Regions from separate parts of the Mesorhizobium sp. RCAM 06353 genome, predicted to be linked through region 1. Evidence: riboswitches for the same ligand, from Rfam matches in the RefSeq annotation. Region 1 holds a riboswitch; the other holds the start of a gene.
What was found. Region 1 has a riboswitch for cobalamin ahead of AC56QX_RS27140 (DUF1636 family protein). Riboswitches for the same ligand answer to the same signal wherever they lie in the genome.
Positions count from the first base shown of each region.

Region 1 (7,923 bases):
ATCAACATTTCCTATGGCGACGGGCCGGGCCTGGCACCGCCGGTTTTTGCGATCCTCGGCGAGCGGCTGTTCAACAACACCGTGCCAGTCGCCACCATCGTCTTCATCGTCTTTGCCGCGATCGCAACCATCGTGCTCAACACCACGCGCTTCGGCCGCTATGTCTTCGCCGTCGGCGGCAATGAGCGCGCGGCGCGCATTTCCGGCGTGCCCGTCTCCATGGTCAAGATCTCGGTCTATGCGATCACCGGCTTTGCCGCCGCTCTTGCCGGTATCGTTCATGCCGGCCAGTTCAATTTCGGCAGCGCCAATGACGGCATGGGCTATGAGCTCACGGCGATCGCCGCCGTGGTCATCGGCGGCACCAGCCTGTTCGGCGGCGCCGGCTCGATGGTCGGCACCGTGGCCGGCACCATCATGCTCGGCGCGCTGGCCAACATCCTTCAGCTCAACAACATCACACCCGCCATTCAACTGCTCGCGACCGCCGCGATCATCGTGCTGGCGGCAGTCATTCAATCCCTCGTTCGCCGCCGCGAGGGTTTGGGTCGTTAGGAGGAAGGCGGCAGCAAGTGGAAGTCAGTCAACCAAGGTCTGGCCCCCCGGCCCGACGAGGAGGAGAGTGAATATGAAAACCATAAGACAAAGCCGCACCCTCAAGGCCGTGCTCCTGGCAGGTGCCGGCCTGTGCATCGCGGGAGCCGCCCAGGCTGCCGAACCGTTGGTCAAGGCCTGCGCCAAAGACGGCCAGTTCATCATCGGCTTTTCACAGGCGAACAATGCCGAGCCCTACCGCCAGCATGTCAATGACGAGCTGACGGCGGCCGCCAAGGAAGTGCCGGGCTTCACGTTGCAGATCGCCGACGGCGCTGGCAACGTCAACACGCAGACCTCGCAGGTCGACAACTTCATCACCCAGAAAGTCGATCTCTTGCTGATCTCGCCCTTCGAGGCGGCACCGCTGACACCGGCGGTGAAGCGCGCCATGGATGCCGGCATCCCGGTCATCGAACTCGACCGCAAGACGGTCGGCGATCCCGGCAAGGACTACACCGCCTTCATCGGCGGCGACAATTACAAGATCGCGCTCGAAGCGGGCAAATACACCGCCAAGACCTTGCTGCCGGAGGGCGGCGAAGCAGCGGTGCTCGAAGGATTGCCAAGCTCCACACCGGCCGTCGAGCGGCTGAATGGCTTCAAGGACGGCGTCAAGGAGAATGCCAAGATCCAGGTCGTCGCCGAGCAGGCCGCCGACTGGGTGCCGGATAAAGCCCAGACCGCTTTCTCGGCCATGTTGCAGGCGCATCCCGACATCAAGGTGCTCTACGCCTCGAACGACATGATGGCGGCCGGCGCGCTGCTTGCCGCCAAGGGCGCCGGCAAGGACGTTAAGATCATCGGTACTGATGGCTTGCCAGGCCCGGCAGGCGGCATCGAAGCCGTCGCCAAGGGTGACTGGGCGGCGACCTTCACCTACCCGACAGGTGCGAAGGAAGCGATCGAGATGTCGAAGAAAATCTTGCTTGATTGCGCCACTTCGGTGGATACGACGGTCACTGTCGAGACGACAGCGATCACGCCAGAGAACGCCAAGCAGCTGTCAGGTAAGTAAGCACGTCTGCCTGCAGACTATCCGATCCGGGGCGGAGTTCACGTGAACTCCGCCCCGTCTGCGTCCGCAACCTTCAGCGATAGTTCGAAGGGTTGTGGCAAGGGATTGACATCAACAGAGGGAATCTCTTAAATCGTTCTGTTATTACATTACAGATAGAGATATAGCAAGCCGCTATCTGATGAGGCCGCAGGATGCCGGTGCCGCGATGGTGACAGGACCAGTCGAAAAGAATCGTTGCGATGCGCTCGGGGCAAAACTACGATGGCCCGGTGATGGTCCCCGCGCCGAAAGGCAAGGGGTGAAAAGGGAACACGGTGAGACCCTCAAGGTCGAGACCGTGGCTGCCCCCGCAACTGTAAGCGGTGAGCAAGATCCGACATGCCACTGGCCGGCAAGGCTGGGAAGGCAGGATTGAGCCGAGACCCGCGAGCCAGGAGACCTGCCATCACTGAGTTGACCGGACGGGGTGTGCCGGGAGGAAACGTGGACGTCGGTCTTGTCGGCCGGCTCGCCAACATCCTTCCGTCGCCAGTTTTGGAAAGTGACGGAAAGTTGGACGGCGCCATCGATCATCGCATCATCGTGTGCACGCTTTGCCGTGACGTTCCGACAGGGATCAGGTCGGGCGAAAGCCTATGCGCCGATTTGCGGTCCCGGCTCGCGGCCCACCATGAACCCGCTGTGGCGCTCGGCTTCACGGTTGAAGGCGTCGAATGCATGGCGGGCTGCGCGCGACCGCTGACGGTAGCCTTCCAGGCGCCGGGCAAGGCCGCCTATCTCTTCGGCTCCATCGACGCCGAGGCCGACGCCGGCGATCTCGTGCGATTTGCCAGGCTCTATGCATCGCTGGCAGACGGCTGGTGCAATTCCGGACAACGTCCGCCGCGACTGGCCGGCAAGACGCTGGCCCGTATCCCGGCACCGGCCAAGCCTGTGGATGGGAACCGATGACAACGCCACTCCTCGAAGCCCGCGACCTCGGCGCGACAGCGAATGGCCGGGCTCTGGTCCATGCGGTCAGCCTGTCCGTTGCCGCTGGTGATCGCCTCGCCATTATCGGCCCCAACGGCGCCGGCAAGACGACGCTGCTGCGCATGCTGTCGGGCATGCTCAGGCCAAGTTCCGGCGAGATGAAGCTTGGTGGGCGCCGCCTCGACAGGATCTCGACCGCCGAACGGGCATTGCACATCGCCGTCGTCGGCCAGACCGACCAGCCGGATCCGCGGCTGGCGGTGATCGACTATGTCGAGCTTGGCCGCGTCCCGCATGCCGGCCTGAGGCGCAGGAGCGAGGAACGCGACATTGTCGTGGACGCGCTGCGCCGGACCGGCTTGTTGCCGCTGCTTGGCCGCAGCATCGGCTCGCTGTCGGGCGGGGAACGCCAGCGCGCCCAGCTGGCGCGCGCCATCGCACAGGAACCGAAAGTGCTGTTCCTCGATGAGCCGACCAACCATCTCGACCCGCGCGCCCGAGGCGAGCTTATTGAACTTGTGGCCGGCTTCGGCATGACGGTGATCGCCGTGCTGCACGATCTGGCGTTGGTAGCGCCCTTCGCCACCAGGGTCGCGGTGATGCACGAAGCCCGGCTGCATGTGCTGGCGGCACCGCGCGAAGCGCTGACCCAAAAACTGATCCGCGAGATTTTCGGCGTCGACGTGTTTCGCCTGCGCCATCCCACCGAGGATCGCGAACTGACGGTGTTCGATGTTCCGAACCGCGCCGCGCCGCCATCCTGATCAAAACCATCCGTCATCCGCCGCTGTTCAACCAAGGTGCAAAATCCGTGAAACGTCTCGCTTTGTCGCTCGTCCTCTCGCTGCTGGCCTCGACGGCCTTCGCCTTCCCCGTCACCGTCGACAGCTGCGGCAAGTCGTTGACCTTCGACGCGCCACCCAAGCGCGCCGTCATCCACGATCTCAACATGGCCGAGATGGCCTTCGCGCTGAAGCTGCAGCCGTCGATCGTCGGCCTGACCGGCATCACCGGATGGTACAAGGTCGGTCCCGAATTCAAGGCCGAGCAAGGTTCTATTCCCGAACTGGCGCCAAAATACCCGACGCTCGAAAACCTCGTCGCGGTCGAACCCGATTTCTTCTTCGCCGGCTGGTACTATGGCATGAAGCCGGGCGGCGACGTGACGCCCGACACGCTCGCGCCGCACGGCATCAAGACGCTGGTGCTGACCGAAAGCTGCGTCCATCTCGACAAGACCAGGCCGGCCGCCTCGATGGACCTTCTGTATGGCGACGTCGAAAAGCTGGGCAAGATTTTTGGCAAGGACGCCGAAGCGGAGAAGCTTGTTGCCGGCTGGAAGGCGCAACTGGCTGACATCACCGCGAAAGTCGGCAGCGCCAGGGGAACACGGGTGTTCCTTTATGATTCCGGGGAGGACAAGCCGTTCACCGCCGGAAAATTCGCCATTCCCAGCGCCATGATCACCGCGGCTGGCGGCGACAACATCATGGCCGACATGGACACCAGCTGGGGCAACACCGACTGGGAAACGGTGGCGTCGCGCAATCCGCAATTCCTCATCCTGCTCGATTACCAGGATGGTGGCGGCTACAAGAAACTGCTCGATTTCCTCAAGGCCCATCCGGCGATGAAAGAGACCGACGCGGTCAAGAATGAGCGCTTCGTGGCCCTTCGCTATGCCGAACTGACGCCTGGGCCGGCGAACATCGAAGCGATCGCCAAGATCGCCAAGGCGATGCATCCGGAAGCGTTCTGATGCTTCTTGTCCGCGGGCATGAATCCGGTGCGCTTTCAGGGCACAAGGCATTCGCGCTGGCGATGGCGGCGGGCACGGCGGCGGTCGTCGCCCTCGTGCTGCTGTCGATCGCCTATGGTTCGACGCTGATACCTCTGACCGACGTCATCGCCTCGCTTGGCCATGCTGTCGGGTTGAACGGGCACCAGGTGTCGGGTCCGGTCGGCAAGATCGTCGTCGATCTCAGGCTGCCGCGCACCATCCTGGCGGTCTGTGTCGGCGGCGGTCTCGGCATAACAGGCGCCTTGCTGCAGACGGTGACCCGCAACGATCTTGCCGATCCCTTCCTGTTCGGCCTGTCGTCGGGGGCTGCCGCAGGTGCTGTTTCCGTCATCACCATCTTTGGTGACAGTTTTGGCATCTGGACCTTGCCGGTTGCCGCCTTCACCGGCGGCATACTTGCCGCTTTCGTCGTACTTTTGCTGGTGGCGCGGGTGAAGGGGCAGGGGCCAGAACGTTTGATCCTTGCCGGCCTGGCCGTCTCCTTCATGTTCACCGCCCTGACCAACTATCTGGTCTTCGCAGGCGACCAGCGTGCCGCCCACTCCGTCCTGTTCTGGACGATGGGCGGCCTTGGCCTGGCACGCTGGGACAATATCTGGCTCGGCGCTCTGGGCGCGGGCACCATTTTGGCCTATGCGCTGTGGAACCACCGCTGGCTCGATGCCTTTCTAGCCGGCGAACACGCCGCCGAAAGCCTTGGCGTGCCAGTGGCGCGGATGCGCAGGACGACGTTTCTCGTCGCCGCCTTCTCGACGGCAATTCTCGTCTCGGTCGCCGGGGTGATCGGTTTTGTCGGGCTGATGATTCCGCATCTGGCGCGGCCGTTGGCGGGTCCCTTGCATCGGCGCCTGGTCGCAAGCTGTGCGCTGTTCGGGGCGGTGCTTTTGCTGGCAAGCGACCTTCTGGCGCGAACCTTGCTGCCGCCGCAGGAACTGCCGATCGGCATCATCACCAGTTCGCTCGGCGCATTCTTTGTCGTCACCTTGTTGATCCGCAACCGTTTATGATCAGCGTATCCGCGTGGTGCCCTGCGACATGGCTATCAGCCAGGTGAGGCAAGCCGAAGCCGTGGCCGGCGCAATGGTTTGACCGGGCTAAGTTTGGGTCAGGACTCGGCGCGTTTGACATCAATCATGGTGACCGCGTCGCCGTCCGACAGTGTGTGAAGCCCGTCGGCAAAGCCATCGAGCCAGCCTTCCGGCGTGAGACGTTTGACGATGCTGGCCGCGAAATCATCCGGGCTGAGCCGGTCGACGCGCAGCAGGCTGAGCGCCTTGCCATAGTCGGCCAAACAGTCCTGAACCGGCAAGTACAACTGGCCCAGATGCACGATCGGCGAGCCGCCGGGACGCGATGAATCCCGGCCGGTGCGCACCGGGTTTTGCGGATGTTGTCGCCACGGACCGGTCAAGGCATTGGCACAGGCCAGATGCAGCTCGCGTTGGTCTCGACCGTCGTGCCCGTACAGCGCGTAAAACATCCACCAGCCGCCTTGGTGATGGACAACTGTAGCGTCAACGGCCGCTTCGTTCATCAATACTGCCACGGGTTGCCAGGCCTTGGGGAAGTCGACCGCGCGGTAAAGCGTCAAGCGACCACTTTGATATGCCTCGGGAAGCAGGAAGATATCCTCGCCCAACCGGATCAGCTGCGGATAAGACAAATGGAAATCTTCTTTCAGCGCAATGCCACTCTCTCTCAGTGTCCACGCCGCATCGTAACTGTAATAGTGAATTTCGCCGCGCTGCACCCGGTAGTCATAGAACTCGACCAGCACCGTGAAGCGGTCTCCATGCCAAAGGCCGAAGGGATCGGCAATGTAGCTGGATGGGCCCTGGCGCGGGAGCCAGACAACCCGGCTCTTGTCGAAGCCCTCGGGAGTAAAGACCCTCTGGATTGGTTCGGGAACGATCCCCACTTGCCAGATGTCGACCATAGGCTCTTGCTTCCGCTGGATTTCAAGAATGCGATGCCGCAGGCCGGACTATGCGATATCGGGGGTTCATCAATCGCTAACCACGATTGCGTCGCAAGATCGCCATGCATATTTGCCGGCTTCCGCCGCAACATACTGTCTTGAATAGTAAGCACGCTTATTATATATACCGCTCATGGTTTCAGATGGCATAGACAGGCTTGGATTTTTGATCCACGACGTGCAGCGTCTGCTGCGCAAGCGCTTCGAGACGCGCGCCAGCGGGCTTGGCCTGTCGTCCGCGCAATGGCGGCTTATGGTGCGTGTCGCCAAGGAGGAAGGCGTCACCCAGGCCCGGCTCGCTGAACTGCTCGAAATCGAGCCGATCAGCGTCTCGCGCCTTGTCGACCGGATGGAGGAGGGCGGCTGGATCGAACGCCGCGCCGACGCCGCCGACCGCCGCGTGCGCATGATTTTCCCGACCGCCAAGGCGAGCGCTGCCTATGCCGAGGTCAAGAGCCTCGCCGGCGAAGTCTATGAGGAATCGCTTGTCGGCGTTTCGCCGCAGGACCGTCGCGTCCTGATCAGGGCGCTCGATGCGATGGCGCAGAATCTCGCCGACGGCGATACCTCGTCCTCGGACAAAGTCGAGCCTACGAAAGGCGCAGCAGCATGAACGCGGTAGCCAAGGTAGACGAAAACGCCGCCAAGGTGGAGATGGAAGCGCCGGCCCAGCCGGTTGCCGCTGCTGTCGCGGTCGCTCCTCCCGTACAGCCGGTCCCGGAGCCGAAGAAGAAGCGCCGCATGGGTCGCTTCTTCTTGATGTTTGCCTTGCCGGCGGTGCTAATTATCGGTGGCGGCTATGTCTGGGTGACCGGCGGTCGCTATCAGGAGACGGAGAACGCCAATCTGCAGCAGGCCAAGGTGTCGATCGCCTCGGATACCGCTGGCCGCATCGTCCAGGTTGCCATATCGGACCATCAGATGGTCAAGCAGGGCGACCTTCTGTTCACCATCGACCCCGAGCCTTACCGGATCGCGCTTGCCCAGGCCGACGCCGCGGTTGCCGGTGCGCGCCTCAATGTCGAGCAGCTGCGCGCTGCCTACAGCCAGTCGACGGCGCAGGAAAAGTCCGCCAGCAGCGAGGTCGACTACGCCCAGTCGCAATACGATCGCGCCGCCGATCTCGCCCAGAAAGGCATCAACGCCAAATCGTCGCTGGATGAGGCCCGCAACGACCTCGACAAGGCAAAGCAGCAGGTCACAGTGGCCCAGCAAGGCATCATCAGCGCCAAGGCCGCGCTCGGCGGCAATCCCGACATCGAAACCGACAAGCATCCGACCGTGATGGCCGCACTCGCCGCGCGCGACAAGGCCGCCTACGACCTGGAGCAGACCACGGTGAAGGCGCCCGCCGATGGCGTCATCTCCCAGGCCTCGTCCTTCAAGGTCGGCCAGTTCGTCGGCTCCGGCACGCCGCTGTTTTCGCTGGTCGAGACCAACGACACTTGGATTGATGCCAATTTCAAGGAAACCCAGCTCACCAACATGAGGCCGGGCCAGAAGGCCGAGATCGTCGTCGATACCTATCCGGGCAAGACTTTCGAGGCGACGGTCAAG
Region 1 is NZ_CM185031.1:5,580,705-5,588,627, reverse strand. It holds gene AC56QX_RS27150 (ABC transporter permease) at 1-555, shown strand, start outside; gene AC56QX_RS27145 (substrate-binding domain-containing protein) at 629-1,612, shown strand; cobalamin riboswitch at 1,872-2,076, shown strand; gene AC56QX_RS27140 (DUF1636 family protein) at 2,099-2,566, shown strand; gene AC56QX_RS27135 (ABC transporter ATP-binding protein) at 2,563-3,351, shown strand; gene AC56QX_RS27130 (ABC transporter substrate-binding protein) at 3,399-4,346, shown strand; gene AC56QX_RS27125 (FecCD family ABC transporter permease) at 4,346-5,395, shown strand; gene AC56QX_RS27120 (glucosamine inositolphosphorylceramide transferase family protein) at 5,494-6,324, opposite strand; gene AC56QX_RS27115 (MarR family winged helix-turn-helix transcriptional regulator) at 6,500-6,979, shown strand; gene AC56QX_RS27110 (HlyD family secretion protein) at 6,976-7,923, shown strand, end outside.

Region 2 (7,923 bases), 2.4 Mb from region 1:
CGAAGCCGACATCGGTCCATGGCGCGCAGTCGTTCAGCCAGCGCAGCATCGACATCATCGGCGTCACGCCGGAACCGGCCGAAATGAACAGATATTTGGCCGCCGGGTGGCTGTGCAGCGAAAAGTCGCCCGCCGGCCCATAGGCCTTGACGTGCGAGCCGGGCTTCAGATGATCGAACATCCAGCGCGTGCCGATGCTGCCGGCCTGCGCCTTCACCGTCACGGCGATCGAGAATGGTCGCGACGGCGAGGACGACAGCGTATAGGTGCGCATCAGCGGCCCGTCCGACGTCGGCAGTTCCAGCGTCACGAACTGGCCCGGCTTGTAGCGGAACCAGGTCTGGTTGTCGGAGCGGAAGGTGAAGGTCTTGACGTCAGGCGCCTCGTCGCTGACGCCGATCACTTCCAGCACCTGCAGCCTGTCGTTCCAGGGCGCCATCTGGTCGAGATGGCGATAGAGGCCAAGATCAGTCATCGCGTTCATCCCTCAACCTCTCAGGCGACACTGCGCAGAGCCGGCCTGCCGTCTCCAGCAAGGCGCGGGCCGATGAAGCGCGCGTACCAGTCGACGAACTGGATCACGCCGCCCTCATGGAGTTCGGAATAGGGGCCGGGTTCATAGGCCGGCGACAGGATGCCGAAGGCGTTTTCCTCGACGATGCGGCGGTCCTGGTCGTTGGTCTCGGTCCAGACATGGGTGAGTTCGGCAAGATCGTAATCAACGCCCTCGACCGCATCCTTGTGAACCAGCCATTTGGTCGTCACTGCCGTTTCCGTGGCGCTGATCGGCAGCACGCGGAAGGTGACGGCATGGTCGATGAGGATATGGTTCCAGGTCGTCGGATAGTGATAGTGCATCAAGGTGCCGATACGGTCGGCGGAGACTGTGTCGGAGAGGTTCTTCTTCACCGCCCGCTTGCCGGTCATGGTGTAGCTGACGGCATCGCGCAGCAGCGGCGCGCGGGTGGCGCGGTATTGCCCGGCCGGGTCGATACGGAACTTGCTCGGCAGGCCGGCTGCCTCGCATTTCGCCCAATGCGCCAGCATCTCCGGGTCGCTGTCGGCGCCTTGCACACCGGTCACTGTCGGGGCTTCCGGGAAGGTCTTGCACAGCTCCGGATGATTGCCGGCGCAATGGTAGCACTCGCGGTTGTTTTCCCAGACCAGCTTCCAGTTGCCCTTTTCGACGATGGTGCTTTCGAAGGCTATCTTCGCTTCGCTGAGCCGGTGCGGCTTGAGATAGGGCTCGATCATCGCCCGCATCGGTGCGAAGTCGGCGGGCTCCTTGGCCAGGCAGATAAAGATATAGCCGGCCACGCTTTCGCAGGCGACCGGCTTCAGGCTGAACTGGCTCTTGTCGAAACCATCTGCCATCTGGCGGGCAAACAGCAGCCTTCCGTCCAGCTCATAGGTCCACTGGTGATAGGGACAGACCAGTTTGGCGGCCATGCCCTTGTCGGTGTTGCAGACGCGGCTGCCGCGATGGCGGCAGGAATTGTGAAAGGCGTTGATCTTGCCTTGCTGGTCGCGCACCAGCACGACCGGATAGTCGCCGATCTGTACGGTGATGAAGCTGCCGGGCTTCGGCAGTTCGCAATCATGGCCGATGAACAGCCAGTCGCGATACCAGATCAGCTCCATGTCCAGTTTGAAGAAATCGGGATCCGTGTAGAAGGGCTGCTCGAGCGAGAAGCCGTCCCTGCGGCTGTTCAAGAGCCTCAGCATGTCGTTGCGCGTATCCATGTCCTGTCCTCATACTTCAAGGACTGAACTGGTGGTGATTGAGGAAGGATTAGGCGCAGACCGGCGAAAGCCGACATGCGCCATCCGCCTCTTGACCGCCCACCGCGATCAGTCGAGTTCTAGAAATCTCGGGCTGGTTTCCGGGCTCTGGAGTGTCCTTGCGGACGATCGCGACACCTTCCCAGGCTTTCGCCCAGTGGTCTCCCGTTGCGACTTGAACTCCACCACCGTTGCGGGGGCAGCGCCGGATTCTGACCGGCTTCCCAATTCTCCGCTCCATCGTCACGAAGCGGCACCTGAGATGACGTGATCTAATCACGACAGCGCTTGCGACATCGGCATGAAAGCGACATCGCATCCATGTGGCGCGACACGCATGCACAATGATCGGGTCAAGAACCGCGGTCGCAAAATCGTCGCGGTGACGGCTGTACCGGCTATCAAAATCGATCCGGAACGGGGGAAAAAAGGTTAACGGTTTCGAAAAGTGACTATTAGCAGATTCTAAAATCGAACCGAACGGTTCGTTTCTGTTGACGGTGCGTGCAGGACGGTGTGAACGCTGAGCCTCCGATACAGTTGGTGATCGCAGCGCTGGTTTTGACTAACGGTTTGATATCAAAACGAAAAATGTTCGCCAAAGAGGGCCCTGGTACAATTTCAAGTGGTGGATACTTGGTCCACACGGAACAACTTCGTGATTGGAAACGGCCAGCTGGCTTTCCCACATCGGGGCTGTCCGAACGACGCGATTTTAATCCCAAGACACGCCGCTAGACGGACGGAAAAAATACTGGAGTACCCAAAATGAAAAAGATTGTTCTCACTGCCGCCGCCCTTCTGGCCATTTCCGGCAGCGCCTTCGCTGGTAGCGACCACTATGGTTCGAATGCCCCTGCAGCCACCGCTGCTGTCGACAGCTCATACACCGCTTCGGTCAAGAAGTCGGAACCGGCTGCTCAGACGCCTGTCCAGGGCGCCGACCGCAACCTCTTCGGCAACAACTAACAGCCGATCCCCAGCAGGCGGCGGGCTTGGTTCGCCGCCCTGGCGACACTTGAAGAATTCAGGAGACTTGAAATGAAGAAGATCATCCTTGCTGCCGCCGCCGTTCTGGCGATCTCCGGCAGCGCTTTCGCCGGCAGCGACAATTACGGCTCCAACGGCGCCAACCAGCCCGCCGCGACTTCGGTTGACAACTCGCGCACGGCTTCGATCCGTGAAAGCGGCTCGCCAGTCTACAAGCTGCTCAATTCGTCGGGCGACGCACAGAAGTCCGCGCCTCAGGGCAGCGACCGGAACCTCTTCGGCAACCACTAACAGCCGAAGCCAATTCCAAAAAGAGCGGCGGGCCATGCCCGCCGCTCTTTTTTGCGCCGTCGAGACGGGTTCTGTCTTAAGCCGCTTTTGCTTCCGGCTTCTGGAGTGCGAAGGAATGTCCGTCCGTGTCGAAGATATGCAGGTCTTCGCCATTGGCGCTCAGCCGCAACGTCGAGCCGCGCTTGACCTCGACGTTGCCAGGCAGCTTGGTCACCAGCGGCAGGTCGGCGCGGCCGATGTCGACATAGACCAGCTGAACCTCGCCGAGTTGCTCGACATAGTCGACTGTTCCCTCGAACAGATAATCCGCGCCGGTGGCGATGATCAGGTCCTCCGGCCGCACGCCGAAGCTTACCGCCGCACCCTTCGCCGAGGCAGGCGTGGCAATCGGCACCGTAGCCTTGCGCCCGCCGACATGGCTGACGACGGTCGGGTTGCCGGTCTTGTCGATTGTCGCCGGCAGGATGTTCATGGCTGGCGAGCCGATGAACTGGGCGACGAACAGATTGCCGGGCTTCTTGTAGAGATCCATCGGCGTACCGACTTGCTCGATATGGCCGTCCTTCAACACCACGATGCGGTCGGCGAGCGTCATCGCCTCGACCTGGTCGTGGGTGACGTAGATCATGGTTGTGTTGGGCATCGATTCCTTGAGCTTGGCGATCTCGATACGCGTGGCGACACGCAGCGCGGCATCAAGGTTCGACAGCGGCTCGTCGAACAGGAACACTTTCGGATTGCGCACGATGGCGCGGCCGATGGCGACGCGCTGACGCTGCCCGCCCGACATCGCCTTGGGCAGCCGGTCGAGATATTTGGTCAGCTGCAGGATTTCGGCGGCCTGCTTCACGCGCCGGTCGATCTCGGCCTTGTTCTCCTTGCCGATCTTCATCGAGAACGCCATGTTGTCGTAGACGGTCATGTGCGGATAGAGCGCGTAGGACTGGAACACCATGGCGATACCGCGCTTGGACGGCGGCACGTCATTGACCACTTCACCGTCGATCTTCAACTCGCCCGACGTGATTTCCTCGAGCCCGGCGATGGAGCGCAGCAAGGTCGACTTGCCGCAGCCCGACGGACCGACGAAGACGATGAATTCGCCCGATTTGATATCGAGGTCGATGCCATGGAGAATGTTGAGATTGCCGTAGGACTTCTTCACTTGTCTCAGATTGACATCGGCCATTGGTTTCCTCCCAGTGATTTCCTCAAAGATTTCCGTCGATGCGCCCGAACCAGGCGCCGTAGCCGCCAAGCCCGACCGAACCGGGGCTCGCCTGCCCGGAAAACCCGTGTCCCGGCAAAGGTTGCAGTGATCGGCTGCCAAGGTCAACCTTGGCCGGTTTGGCGCCGAGGTTGAAGACGCAGACGACCTGCTCGTTGCCCGCCCGGCGCGTGAAGGCGACGGTGTCGCCCTCGCTTTCGATGAAGGTGATATCGCCCTTGGCCAGTGCCGGATGGGCACGGCGGAAGGTGAGGAAGCGCCGATAGTGCTCGAGCAGCGAAGCCTGATCGCCCTGCTGGACATTGACCGCTTGCGCCAGATGCTTGGCCGGCACCGGCAGCCAGGGCTTTGCCTGGGAGAAGCCGCCATTCTTGGCGCTGCCATCCCACACCATGGGCGTGCGGCAGCCGTCGCGGCCCTTGAATTCCGGCCAGAAGCGGATGCCATACGGATCCTGCAAATCCTCGAAGCGCAGATCCGCCTCGCCAAGCCCGAGCTCTTCGCCCTGGTAGAGGCAGACCGAGCCGCGCAGCGACATCAGCAATGCCGAGATGACCTTGAGATAGGCGATCGGGTCGGCTTCGCTGGCGGCCCAGCGCGAGGCCGGGCGCATCACGTCATGGTTGGAAAAAGCCCAGCAAGACCAGCCGTCGCTGGCGACCCTGCCGAAGGCTTCCAGCACCGAGCGGACCTTGCCCGCGCTGATCTTTTCCGGCGCCAGGAAGTCGAAGGAATAGCACATGTGCACGCGCTTGCCGCCGGCGGTATAGGCCGCCACGACCTCCAGACCGCGCTGCGAATCGCCGACCTCGCCGACAGCGGCGGTTGCCGGATATTCGTCGAGCAGGGCGCGGAAGCGTTCGAGGAAGCCGAGGTTTTCCGGTCGGCTCTTGTCGTAGATATGGTCCTGGTAGTTGTAGGGATTGACCGCCGGCGCGGTCTGGTCGTTGCGCTCTTCCGGCGGCAGCGGCGGATTGTTCTCCAGGCCCTGGCTATGGAAGTAGAAATTGATCGTGTCGAGGCGGAAGCCGTCGACGCCGCGTTCCAGCCAGAAGCGGGTGACGTCGAGCAGCGCGTCCTGGACTTCGCGGTTGTGGAAGTTGAGATCGGGCTGCTCGGCCAGGAAATTGTGCAGATAATATTGCTGGCGGCTGGTGTCCCACTGCCAGGCCGACCCGCCGAAGATCGACAGCCAGTTGTTGGGCGGCGTGCCGTCGGGCCTGGCGTCCGCCCAGACATACCAGTCCGCCTTGGGATTGGTGCGGCTCGCCCGGCTCTCCTTGAACCATGGATGGCTGTCTGCCGTGTGCGACAGCACTTCGTCGATCATCACCTTGAGACCCAGCCGATGCGCCTCCGCCGTCAGCGCGTCGAAATCGGCCAGCGTGCCGAACATCGGGTCGACGTCGCAATAGTCCGAGACGTCGTAGCCGAAATCCTTCATCGGCGACTTGAAGAAGGGCGAGATCCAGATGGCGTCGGCGCCAAGCGAGGCGATGTAGGGCAACCGCCCGATAATGCCCTTGAGGTCGCCGATGCCGTCGCCATTCGAATCCTGATAGCTGCGCGGATAGATCTGATAGATCACCGCGCCTCGCCACCAGTCGCGGTCGACGGCGAGGTCAGGGTTCGAACTGGCCTTCAAAGCGGATTGCATCGTCTCAGCCTCCTTTCACCGAACCGGCAAGCAGTCCGCGGACGAAATAGCGCTGCAGCGAGAAGAACACGATCAGCGGCACGATGATGGTCACGAAGGCCGATGTCGTCAGGATCTCCCAATCGCCGCCGCGCGAGCCAAGCAGTGCGTTGAGCTTGGCCGTCAGCACGATCTGGTCTGCTTCCGTACCAAGGAAAACCATCGCCACCAAGAGATCGTTCCATACCCACAGGAACTGGAAGATGGCAAACGACGCCAGCACCGGGAAAGACAGCGGCAGCACGATCTTGACGAAGATCTCGAAATCGCTGGCGCCGTCGATGCGCGCCGATTCCATGATTTCGCGTGGCAGGCCGGCGATGTAGCTCCTGAGCAGGTAGATGGCGAAGGGCAGGCCGAAGCCGGTATGCGCCAGCCAGATGCCGAGATAGGTCTTCGACGGTACGCCGAAGAAAGTGCCGACGCCGTTGTAGAGCTTCAACAGCGGGATCAGCGACATCTGCAGCGGCACCACCAGGAGGCCGATAATGACCGCGATCAGCAGCGCGCGACCGGGAAAACGCATCCAGGCCAGTGCGTAGGCGGCAAAGGCAGCGATCAGGATCGGGATGACGGTCGCCGGAATGGTGACGGTCAGTGAGTTCATGAACGAGCGGCCGATGCCTTCGGAAAACAGCACGGTCTTGTAATTGTCGGTGGTGAATTTCGGCGGTGCCGACGAGGCATAGTAGACGCGCTGGCCGCGATCGCCTTCGAACGCCTTGGGCGATGCCATGACGAAGCTGCCATCGGCATTGAGCAGCAAGGTGACGCCGTCGCCGAGATCGGCTGTCGTGCCGGCGGGATATTGCGTCGGTGCCGCCGACTTGACGCCGAAGGCGCTGATGCTGCGCTTGGCGACGTCGCCGAAGATGTTGCCCTCGAGGACGAACTTGCCGTCCTTCTGGACTTGCGTCGAGGCGGCGGGCAGGCGGCCGGCTTCGGTCTGGGTGGAGCTGGAGAAGGAGTTCCACCAGCCTGAGGCGATGATCTGGTCCTTGACGCGCAGCGAGGAGACCAGGATGCCCAGCGTCGGAATGGTCCAGATCGTAACGAAGACCAGCACCGCAATGTGGACGCCGAAGCGGCTGGCAAAGGAGTTTCCGGTGGCGACGGCCATCTCAATGCCCTCCCGTTTCTTTATTGGCCTGGCGGATGTTCCAGACCATGATCGGAATGACCGCGATCATGATGATAATGGCGATTGTGGCGCCGCGGCCGAAATCACCGCCGCCGCGGAACATCCAGTCGAACATCAGATTGGCCAGCACCTGGCTGTTCCACTGGCCGTTGGTCATGGTCAGCACGATGTCGAACACTTTGAGCACCAGGATGGTGATCGTGGTCCAGACGACGGCGATGGTGCCCCAGATCTGCGGCACCATGATCTTCCAGAAGATCTGGAACGGGTTGGCGCCGTCGATCACGGCGGCTTCCAGCGTCTCTTCGGGAATACCGCGCAGCGCCGAGGACAGGATGACCATGGCAAAGCCGGTCTGGATCCAGATCAGGATGATCATCAGGAAGAAATTGTTCCAGAATGGCAACGATATCCAGACCTGCGGCTGGCCGCCGAAATGCTGGATGATGGCGTTGAGGATGCCGATCTGCGTCTGGCCGTCGCCGCGATACTCGTAGATGAATTTCCAGATCACGCTGGCGCCGACGAAGGAGATGGCCAGTGGCAGGAAGATCAGGCTCTTGGCGATCGTGCCCCACCAGATCTTGTCGGTGAGCACGGCGATGATCAGGCCAAGGAAGGTGCAGGCGGCGGGCACGACAGCCAGCCACAGCACGTTGTTGAGGATCGAGTTGCGGAACTCACGGTCGCCCAAGGCCCATTGATAGTTGGCCAGGCCGACGAAGTTGACGCCGCCGCGATCGAGGAAGGACAGCCGCAGCGTCTCGACCACGGGGTAGATGAGATAAATGGTCA
Region 2 is NZ_CM185031.1:789,353-797,275, reverse strand. It holds gene AC56QX_RS03535 (FAD-binding oxidoreductase) at 1-475, opposite strand, end outside; gene AC56QX_RS03530 (aromatic ring-hydroxylating oxygenase subunit alpha) at 496-1,743, opposite strand; cobalamin riboswitch at 1,858-2,058, opposite strand; gene AC56QX_RS03525 (DUF680 domain-containing protein) at 2,551-2,751, shown strand; gene AC56QX_RS03520 (DUF680 domain-containing protein) at 2,824-3,063, shown strand; gene AC56QX_RS03515 (ABC transporter ATP-binding protein) at 3,140-4,252, opposite strand; gene bglA (beta-galactosidase BglA) at 4,275-5,948, opposite strand; gene AC56QX_RS03505 (carbohydrate ABC transporter permease) at 5,953-7,107, opposite strand; gene AC56QX_RS03500 (carbohydrate ABC transporter permease) at 7,109-7,923, opposite strand, start outside.
Region 2: it holds a riboswitch for cobalamin, as region 1 does, so the genes downstream of both, AC56QX_RS03530 (aromatic ring-hydroxylating oxygenase subunit alpha) here and AC56QX_RS27140 (DUF1636 family protein) in region 1, are expected to answer to the same signal.